Regions from separate parts of the Mangrovibacter sp. MFB070 genome, predicted to be linked through region 2. Evidence: predicted binding sites of a transcription regulator. Region 2 holds the regulator's gene; the other holds the start of a gene.
What was found. The regulator Fur, encoded in region 2, represses iron uptake genes when iron is present. The targets are predictions, from matches to a motif close to ATAATAATGAGAACNACTATCAA.
Positions count from the first base shown of each region.

Region 1: the regulator Fur is predicted to act here: its motif matches at 2,387-2,409, upstream of fes (enterochelin esterase).

Region 1 covers NZ_JJMI01000002.1:141,347-145,613, reverse strand. The annotation lists gene DT73_RS01115 (NAD-dependent succinate-semialdehyde dehydrogenase) at 1-383, shown strand, start outside; gene DT73_RS01110 (cupin domain-containing protein) at 521-1,648, shown strand; gene DT73_RS01105 (DUF1471 domain-containing protein) at 1,954-2,163, shown strand; gene fes (enterochelin esterase) at 2,466-3,677, shown strand; gene DT73_RS01095 (MbtH family NRPS accessory protein) at 3,708-3,929, shown strand; gene DT73_RS01090 (enterobactin synthase subunit F) at 3,926-4,267, shown strand, end outside.
Region 2 covers NZ_JJMI01000025.1:150,712-154,978, reverse strand. The annotation lists gene DT73_RS12905 (beta-N-acetylhexosaminidase) at 1-1,365, shown strand, start outside; gene fur (ferric iron uptake transcriptional regulator) at 1,498-1,947, opposite strand; gene fldA (flavodoxin FldA) at 2,233-2,763, opposite strand; gene ybfE (LexA regulated protein) at 2,920-3,210, opposite strand; gene ybfF (esterase) at 3,342-4,118, opposite strand.

The DNA.
Region 1 (4,267 bases), on a different contig from region 2:
TACCAGGTCAGGGGGCGTTTGTTCAGCCCACAATTCTCACTGAGGTAACACCCGATAATCCGGCTTATTACATGGAGTTTTTTGGCCCGGTATCTATGATACTGCGTGCCAAAGATGATGACGATGCAGTGCGCATCGCCAATGATTCGCCGTTTGGCCTTGGTGGTTCTATTTTCACTCGTGACACTGCTCGTGGTGCTGAACTGGCTACCAAAGTATCCACCGGGATGGTTTACATTAATCACCCAACTCGCGTGAAAGCAGACCTGCCATTTGGTGGCGTACGTCGCTCTGGTTATGGCCGTGAATTAACCGGGCTGGGTATCAAAGAGTTTGTTAACCACAAATTGATTTCTGTTGTAGATATTGACGCGGAATTTTAAACCAGTGACAGGAAGCCTTTGAGTTTGGGCTTCCTGTCATTCCCATTCTTTCGCTCGCAGGTTTGACCCACAACAAAGAGCCCCACAACCCCACTTCTTTATAATCAGCCCCCATTTCCCTTGCGCGGTACACATGAATGGCTTACCAACTCAATATTAACTGGCCGGAGTTTTTAGAAACTTACTGGCAGAAAAAACCGGTTATCTTAAAAAATGCTTTGCCAGATTTTGTCGATCCTATTACACCAGATGAGCTGGCCGGCCTCGCGATGGAAGCTGAAGTCGACAGCCGTATTGTGAGCCTGCAGAATGGGGAATGGCAGGCGTGGAACGGGCCGTTTGAACAGTTTGACCACCTGGGGGAAACTGGCTGGTCTTTACTGGCACAGGCGGTAAACCACTGGCATGCGCCTGCGGCTGAATTAGTACGCCCGTTTCGGGTATTACCGGACTGGCGGCTTGATGATTTGATGATCTCGTTCTCGGTACCGGGTGGGGGCGTAGGCCCGCATATCGATCAGTATGATGTCTTTATCATTCAGGGCATGGGCAGCCGCCGCTGGCGGGTAGGGGATAAACTGCCACTGAAGCAGTTCTGCCCGCATCCGGCTTTGCTGCATGTTGAGCCATTTGAGCCAATCATTGATGAAGACCTGGCACCAGGCGATATTCTTTACATCCCACCCGGATTCCCCCATGACGGCTTTACCCATGAGACAGCATTAAATTACTCCGTTGGTTTTCGTGGCCCTAATGGGCGCGATCTGATCAGCAGTTTTGCGGATTATGCGCTGGAAAACGATCTGGGTGGTGAGCATTACAGTGATCCGGATCTGACATGCCGTGAGCACCCCGGGAGAGTAGAAAATTATGAACTGGATCGGGTGCGCAATATGATGCTTGATCTGATCAACCAGCCCGAAGACTTTGCGCAATGGTTTGGCCGTTTTGCCACTACGCCACGCCATGAGCTGGATATTGCTCCGCCAGAACCTGCTTACCAGGCTGATGAAGTGGTTAATGCCCTGCGTTCTGGTGAGGTTTTGACCCGGCTCAGTGGGTTGCGGGTTCTGCATATTGGCGAACATTTCTTTGTTCACAGTGAAGCGCTGAACACCAGTGATGATAAGGCTGCAGACGCACTGTGCCGTTATACCTCTATTGGTGAGCAGGAACTGGGCAACGGGCTGGATAACCCGGCGTTTGTAGCTGAACTGACTGCTCTGGTAAACCAGGGGTACTGGTTCTTCGGCGAAGAAGAATAATCTTCATCAACCAGTGAGCAGGGCACGTACCTTGCTCACTGCTGAAAGCTCATCAGGCCGTTACCCCAGCGGCACCTTCTGTTTTACTCTGGTTAACATCCTTTAATAAACTGATTTTAAATCATATTCCTTCATTGCTTCTTTCTTGTGTACCTAATAATTTTTATTAATCTGTGCGAAAGAAAATTATAAGCGCACTTTTAGTTACTATGAATATAATTTCAATGGTTACTATATATACATCGACGATAAGACATCGTTCAACAAAATCACTTGTGTTAATTAATGAATGAAGGAATATGACCATGAAAAATATTAAAACCATCGCTGCTGCCGCTGCTCTTACTCTGGTTTCATTTGCAAGCTTTGCACAATCTGTCAGTGTGACTGCGGATACGCTGGACAGCGCTGAAGCAAAAATTGCTGCAAAAGCACAGCAGGAAGGTGCGTCTTACCATATTACTGAAGCAAATATGAACAACAGAGTTCATATGACTGCAGAACTGACCAAATAATGGCCTGCAACTGACAGTACAGCCAGAAAAACCTTTGCTACGGTTTTTCTGGTTTAATCTCCACAGTTTACTTCCCTCACTGAAAACCTTGCTGCTCCCATTAGTTCCAAAATCTCTTCAACCAGTGATTCCCCCGGTAAGTTAATTCCTATTAAAAACATGGGCTTTTTAAGTATTCTGCTTTTTCTGAATGGTATTTATGAGAATCAGAATATCATTGAAAATGAAAATTATTATCAATACTATAATGCGCGATTTCTGTTACAGTTAAAAAACCATTTTAACGATGAGGTTATTGTGCAATGGAACTGGCCTGTGGGAGCCATGCGTGGTGGCAACATAAACAAAGCCCGGAGTGGGTGGCTGAAGGCACAGATAAGTACCGGGTGACGTTCTGGTGGCGTGATCCCGACGGTGATGAATCCACTTCGCCTGTTCGGCGGGTATGGCTCTACATTACCGGGGTTACAGACCACCACCAGCGTGCTGTTCCCCAGTCTCTGCAACGTATTCCGGGCACCGACGCCTGGTCATGGACTACCTCATTAAGTTCACACTGGCGTGGCAGCTATTGCCTTATTCCCTCGTTTGGTGAGAACGACTTCAGTGAAGCCGTAATGCAGGGTGATATGAGCGATAAAATGGCGCTGCGTGAAGGCTGGCGCCGGTTGTTGCCCCAGGCGATTGCAGACCCACTAAACCCGGTAAGCTGGCGAGGGGGGCGTGGTCACCCAGTTTCAGGTCTGGAACTCCCGGATGCGCCAGAGCAACCGGGGTGGAAAAACACGCAAGTGTCTTATACAGAACCACAGTGTGTTAACTGGCACAGCGAACATTTGCACAATACCCGCCGGGTTTGGGTTTACACCACCGGTGAGGCTTCAAACCCTGCCCAACGGCCACTGGCAATACTGCTGGATGGCGAGTTTTGGGCGCAGAGCATGCCTGTCTGGCCTGTTCTGCAATCACTGACTTTGGCCGGGCAACTGCCCGCAGCAGTATATGTACTGGTTGATGCTATCGATACTGCTCATCGCAGCCGGGAATTGCCCTGCAATCAGGATTTCTGGTTGGCAGTGCAAAACGAATTATTACCTCATATTGCGCAACTCGAACCCTTTCATCCCGGGCCACAAAATACCGTGGTTGCCGGGCAAAGTTTTGGTGGCCTGGCATCTTTATATGCCGCATTACACTGGCCTGAGCGCTTCGGCTGTGCGCTCAGCCTTTCTGGTTCCTATTGGTGGCCCAACCGTGGGGAAACTGTGGATGGCGAGCTTATCCGCCAGGTTAAAAGTGGCCAGCTCCCGGCTGGCCGCCCACGAATCATTCTTGAGGCGGGCTTGCGTGAACCCCTTATCTTTCGGGCCAACCAGGCTATGTATGCACAACTACAACACACACAGCACAACGTTTTGTGGCGTCAGTTTGACGGCGGACATGACGCGTTTTGCTGGCGCGGTGGGCTAACCAGCGGGTTAAAAACTCTCTGGGCACCACTGTTGAGCCAGTAAAGCGTGTTTTTCATGGCAGAGGAGCCTGGTATGGAATTCAGCAACCCCTTCGATAACCCGCAAGGGTTATTTTTGATTTTGTGTAATCCCCGGCAGCAATACTGTTTGTGGCCGCAGCAGTGTGCGTTGCCTGTGGGATGGCACGTTGCCTGTGACGCACAGCCCCAGGCTGATTGTGATGCCTGGCTGAAAGCACAATGGCAGTCCCTCCATCCCCATCACCAGGTGAGTTGTGAAGGAGAGGGTGTATGAATTTACCTTTAGTAGCGGCGCAGCCTGGCATCTGGATGGCAGAAAAACTTTCGTCACTGCAAAGTGAATGGAGTGTGGCGCATTATGTGGAGCTGGAAGGTGAACTGGATGCGGCATTGTTGGCCCGTGCAATTGAACACGGGTTAGCACAGGCAGATACCCTTCACCTGCGTTTTCATGAAACAGAGGGTGAAGTCTGGCAATCAGTGGATGATTCCCTGGTTTTTCCTGCTCCCGGGCTGACTGATTTGCGCCATGAAGCCGGGCCTCATAACGCGGCGATGGCGTTAATGCAGCAGGATTTAAACCAGAATCTGCGGGTGGACAGCAATAATCCA
Region 2 (4,267 bases):
CTCAAATACGCTAAAGCCCGCCATATTGAGGTGATTCCGGAAATTGATATGCCAGCGCATGCCCGGGCTGCTGTAGTGTCAATGGAAGCACGTTATGACAGGCTGATGAAAGAGGGTAAGCCTGATGCAGCGAATGAATACCGTTTGCTCGACCCGACCGATACATCGCGTACCACGACGGTTCAGTTCTATGACAAGGCCAGTTATCTGAACCCGTGCCTGGATTCATCTCGCCGCTTTGTTGATAAAGTAATGAGTGAAATTCTCCAGATGCATAAAGAAGCCGGTTTGCCGCTGGCAACCTGGCATTTTGGCGCAGATGAAGCGAAAAATATCTACCTGGGGGCCGGGTACACGGATAAAGCCAGCCCGGAGGCAGGAAAAGGGCAGGTGGATATGAGCCAGCAAGATAAACCCTGGGCGAAATCCGAAGTGTGCCAGGCGCTGGTGGCATCTGGCGCAGTTGAAGATATGGCGCATTTGCCAAGCTGGTTTGCGGTAGAAGTGAGTAAACTGGTTGATGCCCATGGCATTGAGAAAATGCAGGCCTGGCAAGATGGCCTGAGAGATGCGTCAGGCGCGTCGGCCTTTGCAACTAAACGCACCGGGATTAACTCCTGGGATACCCTGTACTGGGGTGGTTCAGATGCGGTGAGTGACTGGGCCAATAAAGGCTATGAAGTCACGATTTCCAACCCGGATTATGTTTACTTTGACTTCCCGTATGAAGTAGACCCAATGGAGCCGGGCTATTACTGGGGAACCCGGTTTACCGATGAACGTAAAGTGTTTAGCTTCGCACCAGATAACTTGCCGCAAAATGCAGAAACTTCGGTAGACCGTGATGGCAATGCGTTCAGTGCCGGTTCGGCGAAGTTATGGCCCGGGGCTCATGGTTTGTCGGCGCAAGTCTGGAGTGAAGTTGTTCGCACTGACGAAGAAATGGAATACCGTTTATTCCCGCGTATTATTTCAGTAGCGGAGCGTGCCTGGCACAAGGCTTCCTGGGAACAGGACTGGCAGCCCGGGCGGGAGTATAAAGGCGGAGAAACCCACTATGTCGATACGGCTGCTTTGGCAAAAGACTGGCAGCGGTTTGCCAATGTGTTAGGCCAGCGTGAGTTGGCGAAACTGGATGCCGCCGGTATTGCCTGGCGTGTTCCGGTACCTGGTGCCCGGATTGTTGACGGGAAACTGGCCACTAATGTCAGCCTGCCAGGGCTCAGGGTTGAATACTCCGTTGATGGCGGGGAGCAGTGGCAGGTTTGGCGGGATGACGCCCGGCCGGTTGTCAGTGGTAACGTACAGGTGCGTGCTGTGAGCCCGGATGGCAACCGAACCAGCAGGGTGGTGATTGTTGAGTGACACGGGTTTGCTTGCGGGGCAGGAGTGCCCTGCAAGCGGCGCGGCATAAGGCCAAAACAGATAAAAAAAAGCCAGGTTCTAAACCTGGCTTTTTTTTGGGGTCACATTGCACCGGCTTACGGGTACACCCGATTATTTGGTGCCTTCGTGCGCATTTTCATCATCACGGCAATCGCCTTCAGCACAATGACCATAAAGGTACAGGCTGTGGTTTGTCAGGCGGATACCATGGCTGGAAGCAATTTCACGCTGGCGAGCTTCAATCGAATCATCGCTGAACTCGATAACTTTACCGCAGTCAAGGCAAATCAGGTGGTCATGATGGTGCTGCTGCGTGAGTTCGAAAACGGATTTACCACCTTCGAAGTTATGGCGTGTAACGATTCCGGCGTCATCAAATTGGTTGAGCACGCGATACACGGTAGCAAGACCAATCTCCTCTCCCATGTCAATCAGTCGCTTGTATAAATCTTCCGCGCTGACATGGTGATTGTCCGGCTCCTGCAACACTTCCAGGATTTTTAACCGGGGAAGCGTGACTTTCAGGCCTGCCTTCTTTAATGCGGTGTTGTTGTCAGTCATGCGGAATATGTCCTGTTGCTTGCAAAGTGCCCGTGAATGGGCGTACGACGTAATACGCTAAAGTTAATGCGTCTCATTATAGGTTTGACACTCCCTAAAGAAAACCGCAAGTCTCCAGCAAAATTGAAAAATAATAATCTGACAGCACTGGCAAATTTACCAAAAATACATGCTGTCAACTGGATCATTGTACAGCGCTAACGCGAAAAAGTTAAAAAAATGTAGCAATTATTTTTATCGGTTTTACCTATCAATCCGGCGCAATATAATTGCGCCGGTGAACTATCAGGCATTAATAATGCTATCGAGCTGCATTTCTTCGGAAACTTGCTTAACCCATTTTTCAACACGTTCAGCTGTCAGCTCAGGCTGACGGTCTTCATCGATAGCCAGGCCGACAAAATGGTCGTCATCCGCCAAACCTTTCGACGCTTCAAAATGATACCCGGCAGTTGGCCAGTGACCGACGATAACCGCACCACGTGGTTCGACGATGTCGCGCATTGTGCCGAGTGCGTCACAAAAATATTCGGCGTAATCTTCCTGATCACCACAACCGAACAGGGCTACCAATTTACCCGTAAAATCAATTTCTTCCAGTGTAGGGAAAAAATCATCCCAGTCACACTGTGCTTCACCGTAATACCAGGTTGGGATACCAAGCAGCAGAATATCGAAGGCTTCAATGTCTTCTTTGCTGCTCTTGGCTATGTCGTGCACTTCAGCAACATCTTTACCAAGCTGTTTTTGAATGATTTTTGCAATGTTTTCAGTGTTGCCGGTGTCGCTGCCGAAAAAAATGCCTACGATCGCCATGAGTTTAATAACCTCTTGAAACTTAATGTTATGGTGGCGTGAGTTTGTCCACAGATAAGGCAATGATAGCAGAACAGCTTCCAGTGCGGAAACAGCTATCATTACCGGGTGCACACACTGCTACATGAAAAGGAAAAACTGCCGGGAATGCGTGGATTATATATGACCTGGTTTTGTGTTATCTAACTGAGCCATCAGCATCTCTTCAATAAGTTCGCTACGGCTCATGTTTCGCACCTGCGCCAGCTCATTCAGCGCATCTACCGCATCGGCATTCAGTTTTAATTCCACACGCTTAAGCCCACGAACCTTATCGCGTTTAAGCTGGTTGCGTTTGTTAATACGCAATTGTTCGTGACGTGACAGTGGATTTGTTTTCGGGCGACCCGGACGGCGTTCATCCGCGAACAGATCTAATGTCGTACGGTCCGTTTGTTCTTTTGCCATGATTAGAATAGTGAGGAAAACAGGTGGCTTGAGCAACGTGCTCGGGCGCATTACAGCGCGCCATGATACATCAGGCTACATGACGCGCCAACGCGAAAGCCACATTTGCCAGCCAGTCGGCGGCTTTTTAATCAGTTTTCGTCCGAAGGGCTAAGAAAACGGCGAATCGCGCGAATGACTGCCTCTGGTTTTTCTGCATGAACCCAATGACCTGCACCTGCAACGACCCAGGCTTTGGCACAGGGGAATTGAGCAAGCAGTGTTTCACGATACTGTTCCTGAATATAAGGCGACAGCCCGCCGCTGATAAAGAGTGCCGGATGCGGCCATGGTGTGACGGTTTCCCATCCAACAATATTGCTGTATTGCGCTTTGAGTACCGGGACATTAAAACGCCACTCGCCATTAACAAAGGATTTCAGCAAAAACTGAATAACCCCTTCTTCATCGAGGATGTTGCGCATGATTGCCGCTGCATCCTGCCGGGTAGTTACACCGGCTGCATTAACGGCGTCTATAGCGGCAAAAATAGTATCATGGCGGCGAACGTGATAATCGACGGGGGCAATATCAATAGCGACCAGTTTTTCAACCCGTCCCGGTGCCTGTTGTGTCACCGCCATTGCGGTTTTGCCACCCATTGAATGGCCGATGAATATCGCCCGGTCTATGTGCTGTTCGTCCAGCGTGTCCAGTACATCCTGCGCCATGGCAGGCCAGGTCATAGTGTCACTGCGTGCAGACAGGCCGTGGTTGCGTAAGTCTATTTGCAGTACGTCGTGGTCCTTAACCAGGTCCCTTGCCAGAACGCCTAAATTATCCAGCGTACCGAATAATCCATGGATGAGCACAACCGGTGGATTGTTAGTCATTTGTTGAGCAGATTGCAGGCGAGCGTGTAATTTCATAGAAAACTTCTTTTTTTCGCTGTCTCAGGAATAGGGTATTATGTTGGCTATTCTGCCATCCGGCTGCAAGGGTTACAGTTAATTCTGACTTTTGACACCATCCCGGGTTGATGCTATTCGCCATTGGGTTTTGACTCTATAATCCCAAT